4 regions of the Sphingobacterium sp. BN32 genome follow, and region 1 is predicted to be linked to each of the others. Evidence: riboswitches for the same ligand, from Rfam matches in the RefSeq annotation. Region 1 holds a riboswitch; each other region holds the start of a gene.
What was found. A riboswitch is a leader RNA that binds a small molecule or an ion and turns the genes downstream of it on or off. The one in region 1 is predicted to bind S-adenosylmethionine.
Positions count from the first base shown of each region.

Region 1 (8,208 bases):
AAAGTTCTTGATGGCCTCTGGAAACAGATACTTGCAGAAAAAAAAGCGCAATAATTATTGCGCTTTCTCCTTTTCAATTTTAGATTATTTCGGCTATGAAATTTCCTTTCTGGTGAATCACGGCTCTTTTATCGATTATTTCCTGAATATTTATTGTTCCAATCACATATTTGTGATTTTCACTGTAAAAACGTTCAGAAATATTGATGAAATTGATGTTTTCTAAGACATCTTCATCATCATATCTGAAATATACGGATATTTTGTAGTCTTTTGTATACTCAACTTGCTGTGCATCCAAATGTTTTTTGTATTCGTAGCGGTAATCATAGCGTAACGCCGTGATATCCGATAATACAGCAGAGCCTGTTGGGTGGCCGCCAGCACCTTTTCCTAAGAAAAATTGCTCATCGGCAAAGGCTGCTTTCACCAATACGCCGTTATACTCATTTTCTACGTTGTACAGGATATTGCTCTTTTTGATGAACTTCGGTAGGACATAGAGAACGACTTGATGATTATCAACTTCTTTAGCTAGTGGAATCAGCTTAATCTTATAATCTTTCTCACGTGCGTAACGAATATCCGCATCGCCTAGGGTGTCGATACCTAAGTTAAGGATTTCGTCCGGGTTGATATAAAGACCATAAGCATGCGAAGCAACAATCGCTAACTTAAACTTAGGATCAAAGCCTCCCACATCCAAGGTAGGGTCGGTCTCTGCAAAACCTAAATCCTGTGCTTTCTTTAAAGCAACATCGTAGCTTTGATCTTCGTTGAATATTTTAGAAAGAATATAATTTGATGATCCATTGAAAATACCGCTCACCGAGTGCAATAATTCGTTGTCATAATATTCCTCCAGATTACGGATGATCGGAATACTTCCGCAAACCGCACCTTCATATAATAGCGAAGTACCATACTGATGTTGAATCTCAACAAGCTCTTCTAAATGCGTAGCAATCATTTTCTTGTTTGCTGACACAACGTTCTTGCCAGTAGATAAGGCACGCTTCGTGATCTCAAATGCCGCATCAGCATCGTCGATTAACTCGACAACGGTATTGATTTCCGGATCTTCTAATATAGCGTTTGCATCGGTAGTGAATAGTTCAGCTGGAAGGCTTCTTTTCTTATCAGGATTTTTGATAACAAATTTCTTAATCTCTAGATTTAAATCCTTCGTCTTGATAATATCGTATAATCCTTGGCCGACAACGCCGAAACCAAACATCCCGATAACAAGTTTTTTACTCATGGTATTCTTTTAGTGTTCTTTTTTCGTTTTTTAATTTAATCTGCGATCTATTGATGCTGATACCTATTTGATTTTCTCAAAAGCTTGCTCTAAATCTGCTTTGATATCGTCGATGTGCTCAATACCTACAGATAGTCTTAGCTGTCCTGGAAGAACGCCGGCTTTCGCTTGATCTTCAGCGCTCAACTGCTGATGCGTAGTTGCAGCAGGGTGGATAATCAAAGTCTTTGCATCCCCAACATTCGCTAAGTGGCTGATCAATTGCAAAGCATCGATAAAGTCGTTCGCTTTCTCCACGCCGCCCTTAACAGTGAATGACAACACTGCTCCGTATCCATTCTTCAAATACTTCTGCGCATTCTGATGATACGGATGGTTCTTCAATCCAGGATAGCTTACTTTCTCCACTTGTGGATGAGCATCTAACCATTGTGCAATCTCCAAAGTATTATCCACATGGCGTTGTACGCGTAGGGATAGGGTTTCTAAGCCTTGTACCAATAGGAAAGAGTTGAATGGAGATAGGGCAGGGCCGAAGTCTCTTAAGCCTTCCACGCGCGCTCTAATAGCAAATTGTATATTTCCAAAAGGACCATTCTCACCAAATACATCTGAGAACACTAATCCATGATATCCTTCGGATGGTTCAGAGAATTGCTTGAATTTTCCATTGCCCCAGTTGTAGTTACCACCATCGATGATCACACCGCCGATACTCGTACCATGGCCACCGATCCATTTTGTAGCGGATTCAACAACTACGTTCGCTCCATGCTCCAATGGCTTAAACAAATATCCACCAGCACCGAATGTATTGTCAACGATCAATGGAAGGTCATGTTTTTTCGCAACAGCAGCGATGCGGTCGAAATCCGGGATGTTATAGCTCGGATTACCGATCGTTTCTACGTAGATAGCTTTCGTTTTATCGTCGATTAAAGCCTCAATTTTATCAGCGTCGGTATCTTCTGCAAAGCGAGCTTCGATGCCTAAGCGTTTGAAAGAAACTTTAAACTGGTTGTATGTACCACCGTAGAGGTTTGCACCCGATACAAAGTTATCACCAGCCTCTAAAATGTTGGTTAAAGCGATGAACTGTGCAGCTTGTCCCGAAGCTACAGCAACTGCGGCAACACCTCCCTCTAATGCAGCGATGCGTTTTTCAAACACATCCGTTGTCGGGTTCATGATGCGGGTATAGATATTTCCGAATTGTTTTAATGCGAATAGATTAGCACCGTGCTCTGCATTCTCAAATACATAAGACGATGTTTGGTAGATTGGCAATGCTCTAGATCCAGTAGTAGGGTCTACTTCTTGTCCTGCATGTACCTGTAATGTTTCAAATTTTAAGTTCTTAATATCAGCCATTGTTGTAATTTTTTAAAATGATAAATAATGAATTATGTTCTTTTGTCGCTAAGCTTTGGTCGTCATGTAAAGATATAAGAATTCCTTATCCAAGGAATCTGGGAATACCGACGACTAGCGCATTCGTGAACAGGTGTTCACGACGAAAAAGATAGTAAGGGAAGAATTGCTAGCAGGTTTGCCGCTAGAAAATCCAATAAAAGAATTTGTAAATGTTGAAGTCATAGTCTTTTGTCATTTATATGCTCCTCAGCTTAATTGCTTTGGACAGGAATTGGCACCTTTTCAATCGTTATTGAAGGTTGCCAGTGGGTCTTTGAGCCAGTCTCTCGCCACTTCTTTATAAATCAAGACCAATCGTAATGATGGGTTTTGATTAGGTACCAATTGCTTGGCACTGCGCAAATATACATCGCTAAAATCAATTATGCAATGTTTTTTTAATAAACAAGCTTCTGAATGCGATAAGTATTGAAAATATCGAACTCAGAAGCTTGCAAAAATATCAATCTGATAATAGCCTCAGCTTAATAAGAACCGGATTTTAAATCGCGCATTTGGATAATTTGGTCTACCACGTAGACTGTATTTCCTCGCCATGGTAACACACCACGGTATTCCTTATAGTGAAGATCGAATACCTTTCCACTATTTACTTCTAAAATACGGTATATTGAATCGTTCTCTACGGAAAACTCAAACTGATTGCTCGTTAATCCTGTGCCGGTTTTCGTTGCGCCAAAACCCTCTTGAATCAGTTTTCCTTCGTACGTTTTAAAGATATTGCCTTTCTTCACGGCATAGTTCAAGACGCCGGATTTTACACCCTCACCAAAAACATTGTAGTAATTCCAATAGACCCAACCTGCAACGATTAGGACAACGATTAATAGTGTCCAGCTGATGAACTTGCCGATCATTGATCCGCCTTTCTTAGGCTGTTGGTTTGTTGTGGTTTCCATGTTATGTTATTTATTTGTCTGCAATCCGCAAAAAAGATACCTAAAATAAAAACTTTACGCGAAAAGAAATCCATTAGTAGCTGTATCTCTGCAAATGATTAAGAAACAAATACTAGGAAAGTTTTTTGATCTCCAGATCTATGCCTTCTTGTGTCTGTTTTCCAACAGGTACCAACGGTAATCGAACGATGTCATCACCATAACCTTTCTGTTTCAGGATGTATTTTACACCTGCAGGATTTCCTTCGATAAAACATAGGTCGGTAATGCGCAGAAGATCCGAATGTATGATTCTTGCTTGCTCAAAATTACCTTCTAAACATAGGTGAGCTAATGCAGAAACCTTGTTCGGATAAGCATTTCCAACAACTGAGATAATACCTACAGCACCCAAAGCGATCATCGGCAGGGTAGCAGGGTCATCACCGGAAATCAACATGAAGTCCGCCGGCTTATCGCGAAGAATCTCGCTGAACTGCGCAAAGCTACCTGATGCCTCTTTGATGGCGACAATGTTCTTAAAATCATTTGCCAACCTCACAGTTGTTGCAGCAGTCATATTGCTGCCTGTTCTTCCTGGTACATTATATAAGATAATCGGAAGCGGAGAAACCTCAGCAATAGCTTTATAGTGCTGATAAATTCCTTCTTGCGTTGGCTTATTGTAGTAAGGAGATACTGAAAGAATGGCGATATAATCCAAAACTTCGAAAGTCTTCACTTGCTCTGCAATTTCCATGGTGTTGTTACCGCCAATGCCGGCCACCAACGGAATACGCTTATCTACATGCTTCGAAGTAAATGCCCAAACCTGCTTTCGTTCCTCCTTCGACAACGTGGCAGTTTCGCCAGTTGTTCCCAAAGAAACGATGTAATCAATTCCCCCATGAATTTGGTAGTCAATCAGCCTACCTAGGGTCTCATAATCAACAGATCCGTCTGCATTAAAAGGTGTAACGATCGCTACGCCTGCTCCTTGAAGCTCATTCATTCGTATATAATTATTTAATTTATGTATTCTATTTGTTAATCATTGCCAACAGCTCGCCTTCCGAAATAATCGGAACGCCCAGCTTCTCAGCTTTTGCCAATTTCGATGGCCCCATTTTATCCCCTGCAACCAGGTAATTTAGTTTTGCAGATATTCCGCTTAACATTTTCCCGCCATGCGATTCTATCAATGCCGTAAGTTCTTCTCGAGAGTAATCGGCGAATACACCTGATATCAAGAAAGTCTGACCAGAAAGACCGTCGCCCGCAAGCACTATTTCCTTCTCTTCTATTTCAAATTGCAGACCCGCCGCTTTCAACTTCTCAATCTCTTCCCAATGCTCAGGCTGGTTCAGGTAAAAATGTATACTTTCCGCAATACGGAAACCGATATCCGGAACAGATTCTATCTCTTGTGCAGAAGCAGCTGCGATTGCATCAATATTCTTAAAATGCTGTGCTAATTTCTTCGCAACCGTCTCACCGATATGACGGATCCCCAAGCCAAATAACACTTTCTCAAATGGCTTTTGTTTCGATGCCTCCAAACCGGCTAGCATGTTGTCGATAGACTTTTGACCAAAACGTTCTAAACCTACCAACTTATCCTGATGGTCTTTCAATGCATAGAGATCGGAAATTTTAGAGACCAATCCTAAGCGGAAGAAGGTTTCGATGGTTTCATCACCAAGACCTTGCACATCCATCATCTTGCGACCGATAAAATGCTGAAGCTTTCCAACAATTTGCGGTCTGCAACCATCCTCATTCGGACAATAATGTACAGCCTCGCCTTCCTGACGGATCAGCTCGCTTCCACATTCCGGGCAATGCGTCGGGTAGACAATAGCAACAGCCCCTGCAGGACGTTTCTCGACATTCGCAGAAATAATCTTTGGGATAATTTCACCACCTTTTTCTACAAATACCGTATCGCCTTCGTGCAGATCCAAACGTGCAATTTCGTTAGCATTGTGCAGAGAAGCCCGCTTTACGGTAGTTCCCGCTAAAAGTACCGGTTGCAAATTAGCAACTGGCGTCACAGCGCCTGTTCTTCCAACCTGATAACTAATGCTCTTCAAGATGGTTTCAACACGCTCTGCTTTAAATTTATAAGAGATTGCCCAACGTGGAGACTTTGCTGTAAAGCCAAGATCTTCCTGCTGCGCATAATCATTTACTTTAATAACAATCCCATCAATCTCATAGGATAGCTTATGTCGGGCTTCATCCCAATAATGGATAAAATCTAGTACCTCATCAATATTGTTGCATAGTTTCGTGTGCTCACAAACATGGAACCCCCAATCTTTTACAGCTTCAATACTCTGCCAGTGGCTGTCGAATAGTTTATTTCTATTGTCAGCATACAGAAAATAGAGGAAGCAGTCTAATGGTCGCTTAGCAACCTCTGCGGAATCCTGTAGCTTTATGGTGCCTGAAGCAAAGTTTCTTGGGTTAGCATAGGTCTGATCGCCATTTTCTTCGCGCTCCTTGTTCAGACGAAGAAACGCCGACTTATGCATGAAAATCTCGCCTCTGATTTCAAAGTTATCTGGATAGTTCCCCTTTTTTAATTGGTGCGGAATACTGCGAATGGTGCGTACGTTGTTGGTCACTTCATCACCTTGGGTTCCATCACCACGCGTTACGGCTTTGACCAGCTTGCCATTTTCGTAGGTCAGCGAAATAGATAATCCGTCGAATTTAAGCTCGCATACATATTGAAACTGATCGCCAATCACCTTCCTTACGCGGTTGTCAAAATCTTTTAACTCTTGTTCGTTGTACGTGTTGCCCAATGACATCATCGGCCATTTATGCTTTACGGTCTTGAACTTTTGCGTAATATCTCCACCGACCTTGAGGGTAGGAGAGTTGGGATCACGATATTGAGGGTATTGAGCCTCTAAAGATTCTAATTCTTTGAGTTTCTGATCAAAATCATAGTCAGAAATCAACGATTGTGCTAATACATAGTACTGGTAATTATACTCGTTTAATTCCTGGGTGAGCTGCTCAATTTTTGACTGGATATCTGCTGACATAGACCACGAAAATACAAAATATTCTAGGCCTAAAACAATTTAAAACAACTATTTAATTAAATCGGCAAACTATAGAGCAATAAAAGATAAACCAGTAAAAAACATTGTTCAGCAGAACGGCTAATGATGGAAATTATTGTCTTTTAGTTGGGAGAATTTATGGATATTATTCACGTAAAAATCCCATACGATGGAGTTTTTGTATTGTCCAACTTTGTTCTCTTTGTTCGAATAAGTTTTTCGTTTTTTTGCGTTTTTAATGAAGTTTTTGAAGAAATATTGATGCGCACGGCTAACAGCCCAGGCGTCCTTCGGTTTTCGTTCCATCAAGAATTTCAATAAGGCCGCAAAATCTAGCCAAAAACGAAGAAAGATTTTCCAAATACCTTGACCAACCGGGAGGTTCTTCTGTAGCATTTGAAGATTATTGCGGAAGTTTAAATATGTTTTCTGCGGGTTGCTGGTGTTCAGAGTTCCGCCACCAACATGATATACCAATGAGTCAGGGCAGTATCCAATCTTATATCCTAGTTTTTTCAACCGCCAGCAGAGATCGATCTCTTCCATATGCGCAAAGAAATCAGGGTCAAAACCTCCGACTTCTTTCCAGGCTGCCGATTTTATGAACAACGCCGCGCCTGTCGCCCAAAATACTTCTTTCTCATCGTCGTATTGTCCCTCGTCTTTTTCCAATTGATCGAAAATACGGCCTCGGCAAAATGGAAAGCCAAAGTAATCTATGTAGCCACCCGCCGCACCGGCATGTTCAAAATAGCCTTTCTGATGGTACGATTGTATTTTAGGTTGAACCGCCGCCAATAAAGGGTCTTTTTCCATTTGCGCAATAACGGGTTCTATCCAATTTTGGGAAACTTCCACATCCGAGTTCAGTAGAATATAGTAGTCCGCTTGAACACGTTTTAGTATTTCATTATATCCACCCGCAAATCCTAAATTCTCATCATTCTTGAGAATAGTAAACTTTGGGTAATTCTCTTCAACATAGGCAATAGAGTCATCGGACGAACCATTATCGCCAATAACAAATTCAATATTTTGATAGGTGCTGTTAAACACGGAAGGAAGGAATTTCTCCAAGAAAAATCGACCGTTCCAGTTTAATATGACAACTGCTACTTTTGGATTATTAGTCATTTAACTCCTTCTTTTTCTTTTCCATCGACGATGAGACCATAACCAATAAGCAGGCTCCTCGCGAATAATCTGCTCCGTAAACCGATTATGGATATGGGTAATCTCATGCTCTGGATACTCATCAGGATTCTCTACTAATGTGGTAAACTTACAATAGTAGTATCCTCTTTTTTTCTTTCTTCTGATTTCACAGAATACAACAGGATTCTTTGTCATCCGGGCGATACGCTCGGTACCGGTATAAACTAAGGTTTCCTGATTTAGAAACTCCATGAAATAATCAGATTCCTGATAAACAGGAGTCTGATCTGCCACAAACATACTGATATGTGGTACATTTTTCAACTTTATCATGTGCCTCAAAATCTGCTTCATGGGCACCATTGTCGCTCCAAACCTGGTTCTGATGCGGTTATAGACT
Region 1 is NZ_CP129963.1:2,467,989-2,476,196, reverse strand. Features, by position in the region: gene QYC40_RS10425 (homoserine dehydrogenase) at 80-1,261, opposite strand; gene QYC40_RS10420 (O-acetylhomoserine aminocarboxypropyltransferase/cysteine synthase family protein) at 1,325-2,632, opposite strand; SAM riboswitch class I at 2,868-2,981, opposite strand; gene QYC40_RS10415 (hypothetical protein) at 3,160-3,594, opposite strand; gene dapA (4-hydroxy-tetrahydrodipicolinate synthase) at 3,707-4,585, opposite strand; gene ligA (NAD-dependent DNA ligase LigA) at 4,614-6,632, opposite strand; gene QYC40_RS10400 (glycosyltransferase family 2 protein) at 6,753-7,787, opposite strand; gene QYC40_RS10395 (lysophospholipid acyltransferase family protein) at 7,788-8,208, opposite strand, start outside.

Region 2 (8,208 bases), 1.2 Mb from region 1:
GCTTCCATATCCTCATCGGTGGTAATACCTTTTAACACTAAGGGTCCTTGCCAGATATCACGGATCGCTTTCACTTTCTCCACATTCACTTTCCCCGTGAAAGTACGGTTCATAAACTGTCCGAGTTGCGCAAGATCTAATCCCTTTTCCATATAAGGTTTCAACGTGGCGAAGGAAGGAATCCCGTGCTGAAGCGTCTTAATCCCCCAAGTCGGACATACCATTGCCTGCAAGATGTTTTGGATATTCATCTTAGGCGGCATAGAAAGACCCGATTTAATTTCACGATATCGCAAGCCGAATGAAGGAACATCCACCAATACCACCAAAACAGGACATTCAACATCTTTTAAACGACGTAGAATATCATCTCTCAAGCGATTCTCGGTAGGATGATAAAGCTGAAACCAGGCCTTCCCATCGGATACCTCGGCGATGCGTTCAATAGAACTGGTAGAGACCGTGCTTAAGGTATAAGGTATATCATGCTTGGCAGCGGCTTTCGCTAATATTTCAGGTGCATTAGGCCACATTAATCCTTGTAATCCAATCGGTGAAATCCCAAAAGGAGCAGCATAAGTTCGGCCGAATAAGTTAACCGACATATCAATATCCCCTGCAACATGCAGATACTGCGGCTTTAGAAGAATATCGTCAAAATCATTCTCATTTCTTGCTAAGTTGAGCTCTTCATTGCAACCTCCTTCGAGGTAGTCAAAAGCAAACTTAGGAATTCTTGACTTCGCTTTACGCTTTAAATCAGTAACTGACGGATATTTTGAATTGTATTTGAATAGTATTTTTTTACTCATGGATCTAAATTGATCGGTTAGAACGTTAGACGTCTAATTTAAGGCAAATAATCGACAAGACTGTCCTGTACTCTGATGTACAGGATAGAAAATCGGTAATTAGGAAAATACTAGGAGTTTAATCTTTTATGACCAATTTCTCAACAACAGATCGGTGCCCCGCTTTCCCATAGAAAATTATATGATCCACCTTGGTTCCAAGACCCGATGTTCCCTCCTTCTGTTGAATAAAAATACGCTCTACACGCATTTTCACGTTGTTAACCGTGGTTTCAACATAGGAACCCTTATGTGATTTGATGTGCAGGAAAAACTTTTGACTTGGCAGGGAAACGATGGACGCTTCATAAGTATCCGAATCTACAACTTGCGTAGATATGCCATAAGCGAAGTTTCGCTGAATTACGGAGAGTGGTTTAATTTTTCCATCCTCATCGAATAATTCACGATATACTTCGATGGGATCCTTCTTATTGATGTTGCCATCATCAAGCCGATTCAAAGCGTAGATATAAGTATTATGCCCTCGATTGTGTTGGATGTAAAATAGAACATCCGTCATGTTCGAGGGTTTGGGGTATCCTGATTGCGCAAGAACCGGGAGGATCAAATTAATCAGGCAGACTAATAGCAGCGTATGCTTCATGTGATATGAAATTTGCTTTAAATTACAGCAAATTATATTAAGCAGAGGTAAAGTTTTAGTAAAAAAATTTAATCTACTCCACCGCCACGATTCATGAATTTTGAAATTAACCAAATAATCAAGGCAACAACAATAACTACCATGATAATTCCGGACCACATACCTGCTTTAAAAATCCCTTCAATTGCAGCACAGCTACTTAATAAAGTAGTTACTGCGAATACCATAACTCCTAATGATAATCTGTTCATATTGTTTTCTTCTTTTATTTCAAAACAATAACGATAACAAATAGTTTGAGCTATTCTATTCTTTCCAACGACTTGCTATTCGAAAGTTGCGATAAACCGGTGTGAGTCAGTAAGCTAAAATTTTAGACTCCCCCTTAATTTGTTTCAATTTATTTGTACGTTTATTTTTATAAATCCTAAATAATGAAAAAACAATTATCCCTCTGGGATGGAATCATGATTGTCATGGGTTCGATGATAGGTAGTGGTATCTTCATTGTGAGCTCAGATATGATGCGACAACTTGGCTCCGGATATTGGCTTATTGCCGTATGGTTGATTACCAGCATTGCAACCATTGCAGCCGCAATATGTTATGGCGAGCTCTCCTCGCTGTTCCCAAAAGCAGGCGGACAATATACCTATCTCACAGAAACCTTCGGTAAAATGACGGGCTTTCTTTATGGCTGGAGCTTGTTCGCTGTTATTCAGACGGGAACAATTGCAGCCGTCGCAGTTGCCTTTGGCAAATTTACGGGCTACCTCTTCCCGCAACTAAATGATGCCCCTCCGCTTTACCAAAACGGCAGTTTCATGATCACCTGGATGCAGATCCTCGCTATTCTCGTCATACTCCTGCTGACCTATATCAATACAAAGGGAATACAGAGCGGAAAAATCGTACAGTTTCTTTTTACATCCTCTAAAATCATTGCTTTGATCCTGCTAATAATTGGGGGCGTCTATTTAATAAAATCAAATTTCTTCTTCGAAAACATTTCCTACAGATGGCATGCCTTTCAAAATCTAAAAGGGGAAGGCTGGACTAGTATTTCTGGGGCTACACTGATGGGAGGAATCGCTGCTGCAATGGTAGGTTCCATTTTCAGTAGCGTAGCATGGGAGAATGTGACCTTTGTAGCTGGTGAAATGAAGAACCCCAAACGTGATGTCGTGCGTTCTATGGTGATTGGGACCACCTTAGTCATGGTCTTGTATCTATTCTGTAATTATGTTTATCTCTCAGCACTCAACCGCGATGAGATTGCATTTGCGGCAAACGACAGGGTTGCCGTAGCAGCGGCTGAAAAGCTGCTGGGACATAGTGGCACTATTGCGATGGCCTTGTTGGTTATGGTTTCGACATTTGGCTGTGTGAATGGAATTGTGCTTTCTGGTGCTCGCGTATTTCAGACAATGGCAAAAGACGGCCTTTTTCTTAAACAGGCGATCGCGAACAATAAGCATGATGTTCCCGAAAGATCGCTGTGGTTACAAGGGATATGGGCATCCCTACTGTGCCTTAGTGGACAATACGGTAACCTATTGGATATGGTGTCCTTCGTTATTGTCATCTTCTATATGATCACCGTATTTGGCGTCATCTATCTGCGCGTGAAGAAACCTACGCTAGAAAGAAGTTATAGAACATTCCTCTATCCGATTACGCCATTGATCTATCTCATTATAGGAACTGTATTCTGTGTGCTATTAATCTTGTTCAAGCCGAACTATACCTGGCCAGGATTTATCCTCATTATGATGGGTGTACCAATCTATTACCTGAGCATACGAGCAAATAAATAGCATAGTCGCCGGAAATAGCACAAAAAAACGGTCTGCATATCACTACGCAGACCGTTTCATACGATATTTTATATTACTACAAGCTAAGTTTATTCAGCTCTTAAAATCTTAGCGGCTTCCACCATAGATTCTAGTGCAGCTTTTGTCTCAGGCCAAGCACGAGTTTTCAAACCACAGTCAGGGTTAACCCATAATTGCTCAGCAGGAACTACCGCTTTTGCTTTACGAAGTAAATTCACCATTTCTTCCGTGCTAGGAACACGTGGAGAGTGGATATCATATACACCAGGACCAATATCGTTAGGATATTTAAAGTCAGCAAATGCATCTAATAATTCCATTTGAGAACGTGAAGTCTCGATTGTGATCACGTCAGCATCCATTGCAGCGATATCTTGGATGATATCGTTGAATTCTGAATAACACATGTGCGTGTGGATCTGTGTATCATCATCAACGTTTGACGAAGAAACGCGGAATGAACGTACAGCCCAATCTAAATATGCTTGTTGATCACCTTTACGCAATGGTAAACCTTCGCGAATTGCTGGCTCATCAATTTGAATAATCTTGATACCTGCTTTTTCTAATGCTTGAACTTCGTCAAGAATAGCTAAAGCGATTTGGTATGTCGTTGTCGAACGAGGTTGATCGTTACGTACGAAAGACCATTGTAAGATCGTAACAGGACCTGTTAACATCCCTTTCACTGGACGGTTAGTCAATGATTGTGCATATGCTGACCAACGTACAGTCATATCTTCAGGACGGTACACATCACCATAAATTACCGGAGGTTTAACACAACGAGAACCGTATGATTGAACCCATCCGTTTTGTGTGAATGCGTATCCTGCTAATTGCTCACCGAAGTACTCAACCATGTCGTTACGCTCGAATTCACCGTGTACTAATACATCGATATCTAATTCTTCCTGTAAACGGATTGTTCTTTCAGTTTCTTCTGCGATCTCTTTGTCGTATTGCTCTTGTGTGATTGCACCTTTTTTCAAGTCAGCTCTCCATTTACGAACATCTTTCGTTTGTGGGAATGAACCGATTGTTGTTGTTGCGAATCCTGGCAAGTTAAATTTCGCTTGTTGAGCAGCTTTACGAGCATCGAAGCCTGAAGTACGTTTTGCGTCTTCATCAGTAATGTTATTAACGCGCTCTTTAACTTCAGGTTTGTGGATTAATGGCGATGTACGACGGCTTTCTGCAGCAGCTTTGTTTGCTTCGAAACGCTCTTGCGTCGCAGCATCAACTTCACCATCTGCTAATACGGCTAAGTCTTTAACTTCCGCTAACTTTTGTTTAGCAAATGCTAACCAGTTTTTAACTTCTTTAGGAAGCGACTCTTCGTTATGCTCGTTATCTAAATCGAAAGGAACGTGCAATAATGATGATGAAGGAGCAACCCATACGCGGTCTTTTCCTAAAGCATCTACTGCTTGTTTGATTTTTACTAAAGAGTTTTCGTAGTCATTTTTCCAGATGTTTCTTCCTTCAACAATACCTAAAGATAAAGTCAATGAAGCTGGAACTTTTGATAATATAGTGTCAAGCTGATTTTCACCACGAACCAAGTCTAGGTGTAAAGCGTGAACCGGAAGACTAACTGCTGTGTCTTCGTTGTCACGTAGCGCTTCGAAATAAGTAGCAACGATTAATTTAACGCCTTTCGCAGCAGCAGCAAGTTTTTCAAAAACTTTACCGTACAATGCGCGAGTAGCATCATCAATATCAAGCGCTAAGAAAGGCTCGTCGATTTGAACGTATTGAGCACCAGCTTCCGCTAATTTTGATAAGATTTCTTCGTATACAGGAAGTAAGTTGTCGATAAGGTCGATACGGTTAAATCCTGATTCTTTTTCTTTACCTAATAATAAGTAAGAGATTGGGCCAAGGACAACTGGCTTAGTTTCGATACCCAATTGTTTAGCTTCGTTATATTCGCTTAAGAATTTTTCAGAAGTTAATTTGAATTCTTGGTTTTTTACAAACTCAGGAACGATATAGTGGTAGTTCGTGTCGAACCATTTTGTCATTTCCATAGCCGTAACATCTACGCCACCCTCTTGGAAACCACGTGCCATCGCAAAATATAAGTCTAAGTTATATTGGCGATCGATTTTATTTAATAATGAATTGTAACGAGCAGGGATTGCACCTACAGTTAAAGATAAGTCTAATACTTGATCGTAAAAAGAGAAGTCATTTGATGGGATCAAATCGATACCCGCCTCTTGTTGAGTCTTCCAGTTGCCTTCACGGATTTTCAGTCCAGCTTGCAATAATTCTTCCGCGCTAATTTTTTTCGCCCAGTAAGCTTCGTTAGCTTTCTTTAGCTCGCGGAATGCACCCACACGTGGGTAACCTAAGTTGTTCGTTAATAACATACAGTATTGAATAAATTTTTAATCTACTATTTTACTTTGCTAGAGAAGGCCACTTAGGACTAGTGAACTTGGCTTATCATTCCTTTTTAAAGGTAGAATTTAGCACCTTGTCAAGAGACAGGTTGCTAAGGCTTCATCGGGTCTATTCCCTCTGCCTTTCTCTATAAGCGACGGCTAAGATATGGAGAAGATTTGAATAAAACAAAAAAAGATTTTAGATATTAGATTTTAGACATTAGACTCTTGTTTGAACAAAAAAAGTAGTTAGTATTTAGTAGTTAGTAGTTAGACCTAGGGCGGAAAACCATTTTTAGGCATTAGATAAGAGAACCTGTCTTGAAGCAGGAAACGAAGGATTCAAGGATTGACAGGATATTTGGCATGCGGTAAAAGTGAGGGACAAATTGCCCACCATAGGTCTTTATACTAAGTACTAAATACTAAATACTATTTCAAAACAAACCAAAAAAAAGAACCTGCATTGCTGCAGGTTCTAAAATCTTACATCTAATATCTAAAATCTAGATTCTAAAATCTAGTAACGATACGCTTCCGGTTTGTAAGGACCTTCTACGGTAACACCGATATAGGCTGCTTGTTCTTGTGTTAGTTCCTCTAATTCTACACCGATATGAGCTAAGTGCAAACGAGCAACTTTCTCATCTAGGTGTTTAGGAAGTGTGTACACTTGTTTTTCGTATTGGTCTGTATTAGTCCACAACTCCAGTTGCGCAAGCGTTTGGTTAGTGAACGAGTTTGACATCACGAAAGAAGGGTGACCAGTCGCACAGCCTAAGTTTACTAAACGGCCTTCAGCTAATAAGATAATATCTTTACCGTCGATGGTATATTTATCAACTTGCGGTTTGATTTCCACTTTAGTCGATCCGTAGTTTTCGTTTAACCAAGCAACATCGATTTCATTATCGAAGTGTCCGATATTACAAACAACTGTTTTATCTTTCATTGCTTTGAAGTGTTCTGGACGAACGATATCCTTGTTACCTGTCGTCGTTACAACGATATTAGCTTCAACGATCGCATCAGCCATTTTCTTCACTTCGAAACCTTCCATTGCTGCTTGCAACGCACAGATAGGATCAATTTCCGTAACGATTACGCGAACTCCCGCTGAACGTAACGATTCTGCAGAACCTTTACCCACATCGCCGTAACCTGCTACAACCGCAACTTTTCCTGCTAACATTAAGTCTGTAGCGCGACGGATCGCATCTACTAAAGATTCGCGGCAGCCATATTTATTATCAAATTTCGATTTAGTAACCGAGTCATTTACGTTGATTGCTGGTAAGTGCAATGTACCGTTTTTCATGCGCTCGTATAAACGGTGCACGCCGGTTGTAGTCTCTTCAGAAAGACCTCTGATGCCATCGATTAACTCAGGGAATTGATCGAACACCATATTGGTCAAATCACCACCATCATCTAAAATCATATTTAAAGGTTGACGTTCTTCGCCGAAGAATAAAGTCTGCTCAATACACCAGTTGAATTCCTCTTCGTTCATCCCTTTCCAGGCGTAAACCGGAATTCCCGCTGCAGCGATTGCCGCAGCCGCATGATCTTGTGTTGAGAAGATGTTACATGATGACCAAGATACATCTGCACCTAATTCTACCAATGTCTCGATTAACACAGCAGTCTGAATCGTCATGTGCAAACAGCCGGCAATACGAGCACCTTTTAAAGGTTTAGAAGCACCAAACTCTTTACGAAGGCTCATTAATCCTGGCATCTCTGCTTCTGCCAATTCTATTTCTTTACGACCCCATTCTGCTAAAGAGATATCTTTCACTTTGTAAGGTACGTAGGTAGTTTCTAATGATGACATAAATAATCTTTATTTTAGTTTTTTGCGATACAAAATTACTTGATAGCCAACTCAATTCAAAATGCAATAGCATTATACCTGTAGAAATTGACATTAACTTGAGGAACCTTGCTTGACGTAACTCAGTTTTAAGACTATATTTGCATAAACTAAAAAGTAAAGAAAATGTACCCAGAATATCTAGTAGCTCCAATGCGTCAAGAACTTGTAGACGCAGGATTCCAAGAATTAAAAAGTGTTGAAGAAGTTGATGCAGCGATCCCTTCTGAAGGAACTGTGTTCGTTGTTGTAAACTCCGTATGTGGTTGTGCGGCAGCAAATGCACGCCCTGCTGCGAAAGCTGCAGTAAAAAACGCTAAACATCCGGACAAATTAGTTACGGTATTTGCAGGTATGGAAAAAGACGCTGTAGATAAAGCACGCCAGTATATGTTGCCTTATCCTCCATCGTCTCCAGCAATGGCATTATTTAAAGATGGACAGCTAGTCCACATGATAGAAAGACACATGATTGAAGGCCGTCCGGCTCAAATGATTGCTGACAACTTAGTCGCAGCATTTGACGAATACTGCTAACAATCTTTGTATTTTGAATTTTGAATACTGAAAAAGCTTCTTTTATTTTTAAAAGAAGCTTTTTCTTCATACAGACTTTTCTTTGTATTTTTAGCGATCAACCAAC
Region 2 is NZ_CP129963.1:3,640,141-3,648,348, forward strand. Features, by position in the region: gene QYC40_RS15485 (alpha-hydroxy acid oxidase) at 1-812, opposite strand, end outside; gene QYC40_RS15490 (DUF4833 domain-containing protein) at 931-1,458, opposite strand; gene QYC40_RS15495 (hypothetical protein) at 1,527-1,709, opposite strand; gene QYC40_RS15500 (APC family permease) at 1,893-3,275, shown strand; gene metE (5-methyltetrahydropteroyltriglutamate--homocysteine S-methyltransferase) at 3,365-5,674, opposite strand; SAM riboswitch class I at 5,745-5,844, opposite strand; gene ahcY (adenosylhomocysteinase) at 6,210-7,526, opposite strand; gene QYC40_RS15515 (BrxA/BrxB family bacilliredoxin) at 7,692-8,102, shown strand.
Region 2: it holds a riboswitch for S-adenosylmethionine, as region 1 does, so the genes downstream of both, metE (5-methyltetrahydropteroyltriglutamate--homocysteine S-methyltransferase) here and QYC40_RS10420 (O-acetylhomoserine aminocarboxypropyltransferase/cysteine synthase family protein) in region 1, are expected to answer to the same signal.

Region 3 (8,208 bases), 1.3 Mb from region 1:
AGAAAATAACGAGCATACATATGGTTCAACTGATAATTGAAGAAGAACTTCAAATTATCACCCATAGTAGGCGATTGCCCTTCAGGAATATTTAAATACTGACGATAAAATGCAGCATGCTTATCGCTATATATCCTTGGAAACAACATCTCCTTGTCATACACATAGCGGTTATTGCTGCTAATCTTGGTATAGCGATCAGCATCCTTTCGATAGGTCGAACCCGTAGTCATATCGATAGGACGAGCATCGAAACTCTGCCCTTTAAATAAAGGCTCCGATTGATATTGCTCTCGACTTAGATAACTCAATAAATTAAATGCATTATCCGGATCATAATTATTCAACGATATATTGGTTTGTGCGCGGATCAGCAACAAACTATACGACCCGAATCCTAAAAAGATAAAGCTCAAACTCAACAGCGCCAAATGCATAATCGGCTTTGCCTTACGACTCGCATAATAAAGCCCGAAGACAATCCCTCCGACTAATAGCGCGATGAAAAACGCCACACCCGATCCAATCGGAAGCCCCAGACTATTAACAAAGAAAAGATCGAAATTAGCAGCAAAGCGAACGCTATACTGAATAACACCCCATAGCACAAATGCTAAGGCCAATACGCCCCAACCTAAGGATTTAGCAATCCCCTTCCACTCGACCTTACTCGTCTTGCGGAAGTAAATCATCAAAGCGATGACTGGGATAGTCAGCAGATTCAACAAATGCACGCCGATGGAAAGCCCCATCACATAGGCAATGGCCAATAACCACTTATTGCTATCCGCTTCGTCGGCTCTCGCATCCCATTTCAACGCCAACCAAAACACAACGGCGGTACATAGCGACGACATTGAATACACCTCCGACTCCACTGCCGAGTACCAAAAAGAATCTGTAAAACTATAAGCTAATGATCCGACAATCGCGGCACCCAAAACTTGATATAACTTTGCCGAAGTCCATTCCCCATCTTGCAAAACCAGCTTCTTCGCAATCGCGCTGATTGTCCAAAATAAAAAAACAATGGTCAACCCACTGAAAATTGCCGAACCAATGTTCATCCAATAAGCCACTTTACTGACATCCCCCATTGCAAAATTCGAAAACACATTCTGTATCATCAGAAACAATGGTGCTCCAGGTTGATGAACAACCTCTAATTTATGCGCCGAAGCAATAAATTCGCCCGTATCCCACCAGCTGCTGGATTTTTCAACACTCAATATATAAACTATTGTTGCCAGGATTCCACAGCTCCAGCCGAGAAGGTTATTAAGTTTTTGAAAGCTCATAAGAGTAAAGGTTAGTTTTTCGGAATAAAGATAAACTGAAAAGCAGCAACTGCACTCCGCTTAACAAATTTTAACAGAAATCAAGCCCCCAAACAACTCGCCCAATAAAATATTAAAAATAAAAAACCAAGACTCTCGTCTTGGCTCTTCTATCTTATATCACAAAACCGAGTCTAAAACATCGGCTCCACGCTCTAATATCTGATGTCTAAAATCTAATCTCTAATGCTAAACCAACTTCTGCACAATCTTCTTCGTTGGCCCCGGATTACTCATGGTATAGAAATGCAAAACTGGCGCGCCAAACTCAATCAGCTCTTTACACTGCTGAACCAACCATTCCTCACCTACCTGACGTACATCGGCATTTGTTTTACACGCATCCACAGCATCACTCAATTCCTCAGGAATATCCAAGTGGAAGATACGAGGAAGCGTGATTAGTTGGTTCTTCGTGGTCAACGGTTTTAGGCCCGGGATAATCGGAACATTGATGCCATGCTCGCGACACTTCGTCACAAATTCCTTATACTTCTCTACGTTGAAAAACATCTGTGTAACAATAAATTCTGCGCCCATCTCTACCTTCTTCTTCAACCATTTAAAATCGGTGTTGAAGTTTGGCGCCTCGAAGTGCTTCTCCGGATAACCCGCCACACCGATACAGAAATCGGTCTTCGCCGAGCTCTCGATATCCTCATGCAGATAACGACCGTTGTTCATATCCACCACCTGCTCCAAAAGATCCGTTGCGTAGGCATGCCCACCGACGGTAGGGATAAAGTCTGAATCGCCTTTTCTCGCGTCGCCACGCAGTACTAAGACATTATCAATACCCAAGAAGTTAAGATCGATTAAAGCATTCTCCGTTTCCTCCTTCGTGAAACCGCCACAGATCAAATGCGGAACCGCATCCACCTTGTACTTACTCATAATCGCAGCACAGATAGCAACTGTGCCGGGACGCTTCCTATAGGCAACACGCTCTAACAAACCACTGGAATGCTGCTTATACAAGTAATCCTCGCGATGGTAAGTAACATCGATAAAAGGCGGATTGAACTCCATTAGTTCATCCATTGTCTTGAAAATACTCTGGATTCCCTGTCCTTTTGCCGGCGGCAATAACTCAAATGAATATAGGGTCTTCCCCTTTGCGTTCTTAATGTGGTCTACGATTTTCATAAATTTCCTTTAGGCTTAGAGAAAACGCAGCGATACCTGAGTTTCAGCTTATCTTTCCCTAACGGGGTAGAATTTAGCACCTTGTCAAGGGACAGGTTGCTAAGGCTTCAGCGGGTCTAGTCCCTCTGCCTTTCTCTATAAGCGAGGGCTAATATCGCTAATAGAAGCAAGAACTCAAAATGAAAACCAGAAAATAAAATGGAAAAATAACGAAAACCTCGTTCTATTGCTCGAAATACATATCGATCAGTCCTTCAGGAAGTCGAAGTACAACAACCTGTTCCTCAGGATCTATCCCTACAATGAAGTTTTCGTTCAATGGAAACATCACTTCCGTGCCATCCATATCTACGGTAGCAATAAACTGTTGCGGCATCTCTTGCACCTGCGTAATCTCGCCCAACTCACCCTCCTCCTCTTCTATCGCAACATAGCCTACCAAGTCTGTATATCGGAAATCATCAGGATCACGCTCAGGTTTCTGATCCAAGGGCAAATACATTTTCTTGCGGATCAAGGGGTGCGCCTTATCGATATGGTCAATATCCTCAAAAGTAGCGTAGGCCGTACTATTATTATACATCTTCAGCGTATCAACGAAATAGGGTACTAACTTCTTGTTGACCTCGAGAAACAAAACATCAAAATCCAAATCCATATAGTCCTCAAATTCAAAGAATAATTGAACTTCTCCTTTCAACCCGCGGGTTTTACTTATGTAACCTATATAGAATGTTTGATCGATTGTCATAGCCTGAATTAAAATGCAAAAATACAGAAATAATCGGACAATAAAACGCCTTGCGAAAGCTAGACGATCACTCTGAAATTTAACAATTAGGAAAATCAAAAAGATATAAAAATCAGGTAAAAGGCGACCATCTAATCGATTGACAACTAGTTGTTAAAACAACCTAATGTTACCAAAATGTTACGTATTCACCAAAAACGATATTTACACGCTGTTGCATATGCAATCGTTTGCATCAAAATACGCAAACGTTTGAGTTCAAAAAGCATATAGCATTCTATTTACAAAAAGTTAATATTGTCGCAACAATACTAAATTGTGTAGCCAAAATCTACTTTTATTAAACACGACACTTATGTGCAAAAAAAGATTATCCAGGGCATTTCTTGCCAGTACATTTTATCCAATTACATCTGTGCTGACATTAGCCCTACTTACTCCCGATGCCGTGCTTGCATCTAACCTCAAGGAATCCAGCTCGATCCATGCCGTTGCTTTCCAAGAAGTAATAACCGGTACGATCAAAGGTGCAACAGGAGCATTATCCGCTGTCACCATCAGCGTGAAAGAAAATCCGAAAATCATCTCTTCAACAGACGAAAATGGTGCTTTCTCGATCGATGCCAAAATTGGCCAAACGCTAATTATTTCTGCTGTAGGTTATGAAAAGGTAGAGCGGAAAATCGAATCCAACAACATGACCATCAATTTGGAAGAATCAGTAAATTCTTTAGATGAGGTCGTAGTGGTGGGTTATGGTATTCAGCAAAAGAAAGAAAGCTTAACTGGTGCATTGCAAAATGTGAGCGGCCAAAAGCTTAGAGACGTGACGACCCCTTCTGTGGAGAACATGTTGAACGGTAAAGCTGCTGGTGTATATGTTGCACCAAGCACCGGTAAACCGGGAACACGCGGTGCAGTTGTTATCCGCGGACAAGCCTCGGTAAACGGTGTAACTAGCCCACTTTGGGTAATCGATGGGGTAATCGTGGGCTACGGTCCTGGCGATTTAAACCCAGATGATATTGCCAACCTAACGGTCTTGAAAGATGCTGCTTCAACATCACTTTATGGTTCCCAAGGAGCTAACGGTGTTGTGGTCGTGACAACGAAAGCGCCAAGATCACAGAAAATGCAACTAACCTATTCAACAAAACTAGGTTTCAACCAGTTGACGAATGGAAATTTGCAGATGATGAACGGAGCAGAATTATATGATTACTTCGCATCTTTCCAAAACGCAAGCGATATCAAATTCCCTAGATGGAATGAAGAGCTGAGAAACTCAAACTTCGATTGGTGGGATGTTGCAACGCGCAATGGCTTCACCCAAAACCACAACATCTCCCTACAAGGAGGTAATGAAACATTGCAATCATTCCTTTCCTTAGGATATTACAATGAATTAGGTGCTGTCAAAGGTTTTGAGTACGACCGTTACAACATCCGTTTGAATACAGTATACAAGCCTTTTGAATGGTTAAGCATCAAACCTTCCATCGTTGCAGCCCGTCGAGGAACAGACGATAGACAATATGATACAGGTGCGATGGTGACTAACCTACCTTGGGATAGTCCATACGATGCGAACGGAAATCTAGTGCCACACCGTTACAGCGGATGGGTAAACAACGCAAGTACAAACTACTTATACGACTTGCAATGGAATAAATCTGCAACGACGAACTACGAATTGCAAGGTAACTTTGACTTCGATGTTAGATTAACAGATTGGTTGACATTCTCTTCGGTGAACAGTTACCGCACGAATTTATATTCTTCATCGGGCTACACAGATCCACGTTCAAATGGAGGTCAGAGCGTCTTGGGGCGTATCTCGGAATATCGTTTGGATAATACACGCCGCTATACCAACCAATTATTACGTTTCAACAAAACTTGGGACAAGCATGCATTGAATGGTATTGTTGCTTATGAATTCAACGATTTCAACGAAAAGATCATTGATATCTATGGAACAGGCTTCTTACCTGGTTTCGAAGTATTGGATGTTGTTGCTAAACCAGAGCGCACAAAGGGATCAATCAATGAGTGGGCAACGCAGTCTTATTTAGCTAATGCAAACTATGCATACGACAACCGCTATTTAGCACAAGCGTCCTTCCGTAGAGATGGTGCTTCCAACTTCGGTACCGACGTAAAATATGGTAATTTCTTCTCCATCAGTGGAGCCTGGAACATCCATAACGAAAGCTGGTTCAATGTTGATAAAATCAATAACTTAAAACTTCGCGCAGCATACGGTTCTGTAGGTAATAAACCAACATCCCTTTATCCACAGTACGATCTTTATGCCATTACCTCCCAATCAGGCTACAACGGCACGCCGGGGGCATTGATTAGTCAAATCGGAAATCCAAACCTACAATGGGAAAACACCTATACAGCAGGCGTAGGAGTAGACGCGGGATTCTTCAACAATCGCTTACGCTTAACCGCTGATTACTATAACAAAACGACAGACAATGTATTGTTCCAAGTTCCGGTGACTGGCTTAATCGGTGTTACATCAATCTGGAGAAACGTTGGTGAAATGCAGAATAGAGGTTATGAGTTGACTATTGGTGGTGATATCATCAAAAAAGGCGACTGGTTATGGAGCATGGACCTCAACTTAGGACATAATAAAAACAAATTGACGGACCTATACAAAACGCTTCAAAACGGCGAATTGGTTTCTAAGCCTATTATTGCTGGCGATAACTCAGGCATCGCGGGTTCTGCACAACGTCTATTGGAAATCGGCGCTCCTGTAGATACCTATTACATGATCGAATGGGCTGGCGTAAATCCAGACAACGGCAAACCAATGTGGTACAAAGACGATTTGGACGCAGAAGGAAATGTAATCGGCCAAAGCAAAACAGAGAAATATGCCGATGGAACGTACCGTAAAATGGGCAAAGCAGCAGCAGATTTGTTCGGTGGGTTCGGAACATTCGTAGCCTACAAAGATTTCGATTTGACAGCAAACTTCGGTTTCTCTATCGGTGGACAGAAATACAACTATGCACGCCAGGAATTAGATGCTGACGGTGCCTACGTAGACAGAAACCAAATGAAATTGCAAGATGGCTGGAGCCGTTGGGAAAAACCAGGCGACGTGGCAACCCATCCGGTAGCACGCTATAACAACGCCAACAATGGTAACAAAGCATCATCAAGATACCTTGAAAGCAATGATTTCTTAAGATTAAGATCATTAGCTGTAGGTTATTCGTTCAAACTACCTCAATACTATTTAAGCAACGTCAGAGTATTCTTATCCGGCGAAAACTTATTCACATGGACAAACTACTCCGGTGTAGATCCAGAAGCAACCATCAACCCGGAGACAGGAAAATTGTTGGAGACAGCGCTTCCTGCGGTTTACCCAGCGACACGTAAGTTTATGTTTGGTTTAAATGTTACATTTTAATTGAGGGGATTATATCATATGAAAAAGCTATTATTTTTACTATCGGCAACAGCCTTGTTCTCCTCATGCGAGCTCGACAGATTGCCTAAAGGATCAATGGATACAGAGGGGGTGGCAGAAAATCCGCAAGCCCTAATTACAGGTGCATACGCACAATTAAAAGCATGGTCTGACCCCATGCACCGCGCTGGTGAATACGCAGGCGATAACATGATGATTCGTGGAGCATCAACAGATGCTTTCTATGAGTTTATCTCCTTCTCTCGTACGCCAAATAACTACCGCTTATCCAACTTCTGGGACTACAGTTACAAAGCGATAGCACAAGCATCGAACGCAATGAAATTCCTAAAAGAAGGCGAGAGCGTAGAAGTCGACAATCAAATTGGCGAATGTTATTACATCCGCGGTCTAATGTACTTTTATCTGGTGCGTGCATACGGCCGCCCATACTACCAAAGCCCGGAAACAAACTTAGGCGTGCCAATCGTAAATGGTACACCGGAAAATCCGCTTGGCGAATTGAACTTCCCGGACCGTGCAACGGTAAAAGAAACATACGAGCAGATTATTGCTGATTTAACGAAAGCTGAATCATTGCTTACGCTCAAAAAAGGTAATATTTACGCAACCAAAGAAGCAGCGCAAGCGATTCTTTCACGTGTGTATTTATACATGAGCGGAACTTATGAAGCGCCGAATGTGCAATACGCAAAACTGTCAGCAGAGTATGCTGATAAAGTAATCAACTCTGGAAAATACAGCCTGTTAGGCCGTGCGGACTTTATGCGTTACAATACCTTTACGCCAGAGAACAACAAAGAAACGATCTTCGCTGTAAAACGCTTAGCATCTGAATTCTCAGGTAGCGACCATTACTATGGTGTTGGTGGTATGTATGCAAACATCGGTGGTCAAGGTTGGGGTGAAATGTATGCAAGTGCTAAATACATCGATTTATTGAACGAAACCGGAAGAAATGACTGGAGACCGGACAACTACAAGATCGTTGATGCGCGTGCTGCCTTTATCGAGCCTACCTACGACAACAACGGAGGTAAGTTCACCGAAGTTTTCCGATACATCAAACAAGATAGCGAGACTTCTAAAAACTACATGCAAGACACCATCATTCGTGAAGGAAACACATTAATTGCGAAAGAAGTTACTACGGTAGACAAAAAACCTGTTGTAGATCGCTATACCTTATCAGCAGTTGATGCTACGCAGGGCATCTATTCGATCAAACATAAAGACGGAAGAACCTACACCGGTTTCTTAGATTATTATATCTCACTGAACCGTGCTTATCCACAGTTCTACATCGTGAAAGCATCTCGCGAAGGCGAAAACTCGCACCTGCACTCACCAGTAATCAGCAGATTGGGTGAAGTATACTTAAACCGTGCGGAAGCGAACGCTAAACAAGGGAAATATGCTGAAGCATTAGCAGACTTGAACAAAATCCGCACGCGTTCCATCGAAAATGGCGCTTACACAAGCCTTTCAGCTGCCGATGCTAGCCAAAAAATCGA
Region 3 is NZ_CP129963.1:3,755,982-3,764,189, forward strand. Features, by position in the region: gene QYC40_RS15970 (DUF2723 domain-containing protein) at 1-1,298, opposite strand, end outside; gene QYC40_RS15975 (methylenetetrahydrofolate reductase) at 1,527-2,483, opposite strand; SAM riboswitch class I at 2,529-2,627, opposite strand; gene rimM (ribosome maturation factor RimM) at 2,707-3,234, opposite strand; gene QYC40_RS15985 (SusC/RagA family TonB-linked outer membrane protein) at 3,590-6,673, shown strand; gene QYC40_RS15990 (RagB/SusD family nutrient uptake outer membrane protein) at 6,692-8,208, shown strand, end outside.
Region 3: it holds a riboswitch for S-adenosylmethionine, as region 1 does, so the genes downstream of both, QYC40_RS15975 (methylenetetrahydrofolate reductase) here and QYC40_RS10420 (O-acetylhomoserine aminocarboxypropyltransferase/cysteine synthase family protein) in region 1, are expected to answer to the same signal.

Region 4 (8,208 bases), 400 kb from region 1:
AATAAAATCTCAAATGTCCTACCGACCTAGCTACTCAGGTCCTTTATTCTTTTAATGAACAAATCAACATCGTTTTCGTTTGTTGCCCATGAGCAAACGATACGGACGACTGCTTCTTGCTCATTCAGTTTTTCCCAAACATAGAATTCAAATTCATCGTAAAGAACATTGATGACGCTGTAGGGCAGGATCGGAAATAGCTGATTGCTTTCTGGGGACAATGAAAAAGAAAATCCTGCCGACTGAAGTGCCTCAGCGATGCGCATAGCGTGGCGATTCGCACGTTTTGCCAGATCAAAATAAAGTTGATGCTCAAATAAAGCATAAAATTGTGCAGCTAATAGGCGCCCTTTTGCCATCAATGCCCCTTTTTGCTTCATCGCATAGGAAAATCCTTCTGCAAGCGCGGAATTTGTAAATATAATCGCTTCCCCAAGTAAGCCTCCGTTCTTCGTCGCACCCAAATAAAAAACGTCCGCATACGCAGCAACATCTCGGATCACTAGGGAAACCTTCTCACTGCAGAGGGCGGCGGCCATCCTTGCTCCGTCTATAAACAGTTTTAGTCCCTTTTCCCTGCACAGTGTAGAAATAAGTTGAAGTTCTTCTTTTGTATAAATGCTTCCCAGTTCCGTCGTTTGGGAGATATAGACCAGAGCGGGTTTTACCATATGCTCGTCATTATGCAAGTCCAATATCGATTGAATTCCTTCGATCGTCAATTTCCCATCGATATGCGGAACCGTATTAATTTTATGCCCCGCGTACTCAATAGCACCAGTCTCATGTACATGAATGTGGCCCGTGTCCGCAGCGATTACTGATTCATAAGGTTTCAATAAGTGACTAATCACTAGAAGATTGGCTTGTGTACCTCCAGAAACAAAATAGATAGGCGTATCGGGGTTCTCTAGATGTTTTCTGATAAATCTTTTCGCCTGTTCACTGATGCGATCGTATCCATACCCTGCCTCTTGTTGCAGGTTTGTCTCTAATAACACTTCGAGTATCCGGGGGTGTGCGCCTTCCGAATAATCGTTCTTAAAACTGACTTTGGTTCCCATTAGCTCAAAGATAGCGGAAAATAAGGGCGCAAGGGTGAAATTCAAATACTATTTGCTATCAATTGTTTTTCTGGCAAAGGTCATGCATCGTTTAAAACAAAATAGGCTGCAGCAAATCAATGCGCAGCCTGCTCTATATGTTTATGTTTTATGTCTTATTTTCCAAACATGCCAGTTAAAGCATCCAAAATTCCACCTTTAGATTCTTTGTCTTTATCTTGATTGAAGAAGTCACCAACTAGATCGCCTAAGCCACCTCCAACATTTGGCTGGGAGCTGTTTGCGCCCGCACCGCCAAGGATGTTACCAAGAATACCTCCTAAACCGCCGGATGCAGCACCCGAACCGCCTCCGCCCAAAACACTACCGATTAAATCGCCGATACCACCGCCAGAAGATCCCGCTTCACCAGCGCTTTCTTGCTTCTTCTTACCTAGGTAGCCCATAACAAGCGGAGCTACTAAAGCTAAAATTCCTGCGATTTTCTTAATATCTAATCCTGTTTTTGCCGATAAGGTTTCCTTTACGTTATCCGTGTTTCTACCAAACATATGGTTTACGATCTTATCCTCATCCTCGGTAGGGCCTTCGTTGAACAATGCACCCAAATTGTCGAAGATACTACCGTTATGTTTGCTGTCGATCGCATTTTGAATGCCATTCGCTTGCTCGGGACTTTTGTTCGCGTTGTAGTTTAAAGCAGACATCATCAAGGGTACTGCGGCAGCAACTACATACTGTGCTTTATCTTTGTCTACGCCTAATTTTTGAGAAATACTCTCTACAGCTTGGGAGCCGATATTGCCGGAAATTAAATCTGTGATATTCATGTTTTGGTTTATTTTGTTTTATTGTTATAAATTTACTGCTTATAAATCAAATATAAAGCCAAAGTAAATGCGCATAAGTACAACGATTTTAGGGTTAGTATTGATATCCGGTATTTTTAGTTCATGTCAATCGGAAACCGTTAAAAAAGAAAAAACCGAAATTGAAAAAACTCATCTTACAGCAACGCTAGCGAAAGATATCTTTGCTCTACCAATACATTGTTTACAGATAGAGTATCCGAATAAACTTGGTCAGGTTCTTGCATCGGAAGTCGATTTAAAAACACCTAAAGTCCTGCGCCCCGTGTTTTACGGATGCTACGACTGGCACTCTTCAGTCCACGGATATTGGTCTATCGTGAAGCTCATGAAGCAGTTTCCAGAACTGGACGCTAATGGAGAGGTTCGTAAAGTTCTTAATCAGCATATTACTGCTGATAATGTAATCATCGAGAAAGCTTTTTTTGAGGATAAGAATAATCTCGGGTTTGAACGTACCTACGGTTGGGCATGGCTTTTTAAATTGCAGGAGGAGCTGCACACTTGGAACGACCCGGATGCAAAACGCTGGGAGCAGGCCTTACAACCCTTAGTCGATTTACTAGTACAGCGCTACAAGGAGTATCTTCCGAAGCAACTTTACCCGATACGTACCGGGCAGCATGATAACACAGCTTTCGGTCTTTCCCTGTCGCTAGATTATGCACGTACCGTGGGCGACAAATCCTTCGAAGAAGTAATTAAAGAACATAGCCTTCGTTACTACAAACAGGATGTCAACTGTAATCTGGCATATGAACCTAGTGGAAATGACTTCCTCTCACCTTGTTTGGAAGAAGCATTTCTGATGAGCAAAGTAATGAATAAGCAGGATTATAATGCTTGGCTAAAGACATTTATGCCCGTTCTTTTTGATAAAGACTTTAAGTTAGAGCCGGCCGTAGTAAAAGATCGGACTGATGGAAAGTTAGTGCATCTAGATGGTCTAAATTACAGCCGAGCTGTCTGCTTAAAAGGAATCGTAAAACAAATCCCAGAACTGGAAGCCCTGAAAGCAATCGCTGAAAACCATATCGCATTTTCCATCGGAAATATCTCTGCAAAAGATGACTACATGGGCTCACACTGGCTAGGGACCTTTGCGTTGTATGCGCTTGCTGGGGAATAGTCTTTAGTACTTAGTATTTAGTAGTTAGTAGTTAGTAGTTAGTAGTTAGTAGTTAGACCTTGGGCGGGAATAGGAGTGATGTATTAGATGTTAGAAATTAGAGCAGCGCGCCGATTAGGCGCCTTTCTTTTTGCTGGTTTGTTTTTGAACAGGAAGAGAGAGTTTGTCTTGAATCAGGAAAGTTTGTTTTGAACCAAGAAAGGAAGGATTTAAGGATTAGCAGGATCCTGTATATCCTTTTATCTTTCCTTTCCTGGTTCAAGCCAACCTGTCATTTCATTTTCTAGCTGAAAGACAAAACCAAATCTCTAACGTAAAACATCTATTCCCGCCCTAGGTCTAAATACTAACTACTAACTACTAAATACTAACTACTATTAGATTGCAACCAGTCTATTCGCTTCCAAGCGTACTGCTACTCGTTGTATCAGTGTGATTCCATCTTCCTTCGAGATAATTGCCGAAAGATCAATTCCTCTTTTTGATAATGCAGATAATAAGGCAGTGCGAAATGCAGATTTACTTGTTCCCCAATTTGTTTTTACGATGTCGTTGTTGAGAATGACAAGTTCTTGAGTGGAGTAGTTCTTAAACTGCTCTTCAAGGTGCTGTTGTAATGGTTTTGTGTTTGACATACAATTAAGAATTAAAAGGGTTTAACCATAATTGCATTCAGAAAGGGTGAAATAAAGCTATTGCGTTTATTTTGGCATGATACCCGTATTGTTTTACCACCGCGGTGTCTTCACTCGGTTGGTATTGCTATGGCAATTCTGAATACTCTACAAATTTAGTAGATATTATTTTAAAATTCCAAATTTTTCAAAAAAAATATTTTTCAGGATGATCTGAAGCATGTAGGGAGAGGCAAGATGCTTCAAATGATACTAGTAGATATATGGCTTTTATCAAAAGCTTTTTATAACCTAATAAGCGCCCTTTTGGAGCGGTTATGATTGGGTTGATAAAGGGTTAAACAATGGGTTTACATTGGGTTTGAATTGGGTATGTATTGGGTTTGCATTGGGTTTGCATTGGGTTTGAGTCGACGAAGGGTTGAGTTGCTGTTGGGTGATAGTAGTTAGTCTTTAGTATTTAGTCTCTAGTATTTAGTCTTCAGTACTTAGTACTTAGTAGTTAATATAAAGACCTAGGGCGGCATTAGATTTTTGTCTTGAACCAGGAAAGCAAGGATTTAAGGATTGACAGGATCCTGGTCTATCCTTGCATCCTTCCTTTCCTGTTTCAAGACAAACCATAGTGTCAAAACAACTGAAAAAAATATCTCCTGTCTCTTCAAAAACAATCAACCAAAAATAAAGGCGCCTAATCGGCGCCCTGCTCTAAAATCTAATATCTAACGTCTAATGTCCAAAATCTATAGCCGCCCTAGGTCTAAATACTAAGTACTAACTACTAAATACTAATCACTACCTAAAGTTCCTTCCTCAACCTCGCTACCGGAATATTCATGGCTTCGCGGTATTTTGCGACCGTTCTACGAGCGATGGAGTAACCTTTTTCTTTTAGGATTTCAGTAAGTTTTTCGTCGGCAAGTGGTTTGCGTTTGTCTTCGTTGGCGATGCATTCTTCAAGGATTTTCTTTACTTCTTTATTGGATACTTCCTCGCCAGATTCTGTTTGTATAGCTTCCGAGAAGAAAGACTTAAGCAAGAACGTGCCGAATTCCGTTTGTACGTATTTGGAGTTTGCGACGCGGGATACAGTTGAAATATCCATTTCAATGCGGTCAGCTATGTCTTTTAAGATCATAGGTTTAAGCATGCGGTCATCTCCGGTTAGGAAATACTCGTATTGATATTCCATGATGGCGTTCATGGTCTTTAGGAGTGTCTGTTGTCTTTGTTTGATGGCATCGATGAACCACTTTGCGGAGTCGAGTTTCTGTTTTACAAACTGTACCGCTTCGCGCATCTTCTTATCGTTCTTTTCCGCTTTCTCATAATGTTCAAACATCTCCTGGTAGGAGCGGGATACGCGTAGCTCAGGAGCATTTCTGCCGTTAAGCGTTAGGTGTAGCACACCGTCGTTATTGCTGATATGGAAGTCGGGGATGATATGAAGTTGTTTTCCTGCTGCTGCTCCCGAATCTCCCGGTTTGGGGTTCAGTTTAAGAATTTCATTGACAATGTCTCGCAGCTCTTCCGAATTTACGCCTAACTGCTTTTCGATTTTGTCGTAATGCTTTTTCGTAAATTCTTCCAAATAGTTTTCCACCACCTGCATGGCCTTTTGTATAATCGGGTTCTCCTGATCTTTTTTGCGTAATTGTATTGCTAAACACTCTTGTAAGCTGCGCGCCCCAATGCCCGCTGGGTCAAACTCCTGAATAATACGCAGCATTTCTTCCACATCCTTTTCTTCAACGATAACGTTCTGCGAGAATGCTAAATCGTCAATCAATGAGGGGATAGGGCGACGTAAATAACCATCGTCGTCTAAGCTGCCGATGATTTGTTGACCGATTAAGTAATCTTTATTGGAAAGGGCTAATAAATCAAGCTGGTTCTGTAAATTTTCGAAGAATGAATCTTGGATAGCGATAGGCATTTCTTTCTTATTATCATCGTCATCCGAATCGTAGCCGCCGCCATAGTCCTTATAATCATCTTCTTGTATGTATTCATCTACGGAAAATTCATCTTCGTAGCTGCTATCTTCTGCGTTAAAATCATCGTCAGGATCCTTGTCTGGATATTCCTCGACAGGCTCATTCATATTGGCCAAACTGCCGTCTTCAAGCGCAGGATTCTCTTCTAATTCTTCTTTAATACGAGCATCAAGCGATACCGTAGGCACCTGAAGAAGTTTGATAAATTGAATCTGCTGAGGCGATAATTTTTGTAATAATTTCTGCTGTAACGTTTGTTTTAACATGTCCCCGATTATAAATCATGGTAAAAATAGCGAATATTATTTAATGGAGATCAATATATTATTTTAGGGAATTGGGTTTAGGTATAATTTTTGTGGCAATACTTGTTCATTCACAAGGAGAAATGTACTTCAAAACACGAACTGTTAAAATTCGTTAATTTTTAAACCTAAGTACATTTTTAGGCGTTTTAATACAGTTTTTTCCAAAGTTTTGCTCATATTTACCTCATGTTTAGACGGGTTAAAAACAAATTCTTGCGTATCGCACTGATAATTATCTATTTTGTTATTTTATTTACTTGCGCGGTACAAATCAACTTTCTAGGCCTGTTTGGAGCATGTCCCACGAAGAAAGAGATTTTGTTGCCCAGCTTAAATGTATCCTCAGAACTCTATACTGCAGACTCCGTTTTAATTGGTCGCTATTACAAACAAGATCGCGATCCGGTTCCTTTCGATAGTATTTCTCCCAATATCATTAACGCATTAATTGCGACAGAGGATGTGCGTTTTTATAAGCATAATGGCGTGGATGTTATTGGCTTATTCGGCGGCGTATTGTCTACGGTAGGAGGAAGCGATCGTGGAGCAAGTACCATTACCCAGCAGTTGGCGAAAAACCTATACCGAACTCGATATAAAGATTCACAAGGCTTACTCGGTAAGATTCCTGGCGTGGGAATTATCGTGACGAAGTACAAAGAATGGATGACGGCATTCAAGCTCGAGAATAAGTACAGCAAACAAGAGATCATTACGATGTATCTGAATACCGTTTCATTTAGCAATAACGCTTACGGCATCAAGTCGGCGTCGGTGCGCTATTTTGATAAGTTGCCGTCGGAGGTGTCTGTCAATGAAGCTGCCGTGCTCATCGGAATGTTGAAAGGAACAACCCTATACAACCCTATTCGCAACCCTAAAAATGCATTAACTCGTCGAAACGTCGTGTTGGGGCAGATGCAGAAAGAGGGCTTTTTGAAGCCGGAGGAGGTAAAGACTTTGTCGAAGGACTCTCTGGGGTTGAATTTGAATAATCAAGAAGTTCGCAACTCGAACGATTCGTATTTGCGTACCGCCGTTGAGAAGTGGTTGGAAAAATGGGCTGAAGAGAACGAAGTTGATATTTATACTTCGGGTTTAAAGATCTATACGACGATTGATTCGCGTATGCAAAAGGTTGCCGAAGATGCTGTTGCCTTAAAAATGAAGGATTTGCAGCGTAGGCTAGACAATATATGGTCTGGTCAAGAACCCTGGCGCGATAAGGAGGGAAATGTAATTCCGAATTTCTTGGAAGATCAGGCGCGGAAATTACCGGCTTTTGCGTATCTAAAAGAGAAATATCAGGATGAGGCGAAGGTATTCGAGGAGCTGAATAGGAAAAAGGAGATGGAAGTATTTACCTGGGATGGTATGGAAAAGGTAGAATATTCGTCAATGGATTCCTTAAAACATTATATCTCCATGTTGAATACAGGCATGATGTCTATGAATCCGTATTCCGGTGAGATCAAAGTTTGGGTGGGCGGTATCAATCATGATTTCTATAAGTTCGATCATGTCAACCAGGCCAAGCGTCAACCGGGATCAACATTCAAGCCGTTTGCCTATGTTACCGCACTAGAAGCTGGGAAAACGCCTTGCGATAAATATACCGACAAACCGGTTAAGATAGAATTTGTTAATAACAAAGGCGAGAACGAGATTTGGGAGCCTAAAAATGCCGATTGGAGTTTTTCTTACAGTGAACTGTCGCTAAGACATGCTTTAGCTCGTTCATTAAATTCAGTAACCGCTCAGATAACAGAAGAAGTGGGTTGGGACAATGTCGTCAAGATGGCACATACCTGTGGAATTGACAGCAAACTAGAATCTGTTCCTTCTGTAGGATTGGGGTCGAATGAGGTTTCTGTTTTTGAGATGGTTCGTGCATATAGCACGTTTATGAATGCTGGTAAAAAGACGGAGCCTATTTTGGTGAAGCGCATCGAAGATAAAGATGGGAAGGTATTAGCTGAGTTTAAATCCGAGCAGAAGCAGGTTATTAGTCCGGAGAATGCCTGGCTAATGGGTTATATGCTTCGTGGTACGATCGAAGAGTCTGGCGGTACTTCGCAGGCGCTATGGGAATGGGATTTGTTCGATAACGAGAACGAGATAGGTGGAAAGACTGGAACTTCTTCCGATTACGTGGATGGCTGGTACATGGGCGTAACAAAGGATTTGGTGACTGGTGTTTGGGTTG
Region 4 is NZ_CP129963.1:2,068,328-2,076,535, reverse strand. Features, by position in the region: gene QYC40_RS08725 (low specificity L-threonine aldolase) at 27-1,064, opposite strand; gene QYC40_RS08720 (DUF937 domain-containing protein) at 1,220-1,894, opposite strand; gene QYC40_RS08715 (DUF2891 domain-containing protein) at 1,962-3,062, shown strand; gene QYC40_RS08710 (5-oxoprolinase) at 3,440-3,697, opposite strand; SAM-I-IV-variant riboswitch at 3,755-3,848, opposite strand; gene rpoN (RNA polymerase factor sigma-54) at 4,497-5,960, opposite strand; gene QYC40_RS08700 (transglycosylase domain-containing protein) at 6,189-8,208, shown strand, end outside.
Region 4: it holds a riboswitch for S-adenosylmethionine, as region 1 does, so the genes downstream of both, QYC40_RS08710 (5-oxoprolinase) here and QYC40_RS10420 (O-acetylhomoserine aminocarboxypropyltransferase/cysteine synthase family protein) in region 1, are expected to answer to the same signal.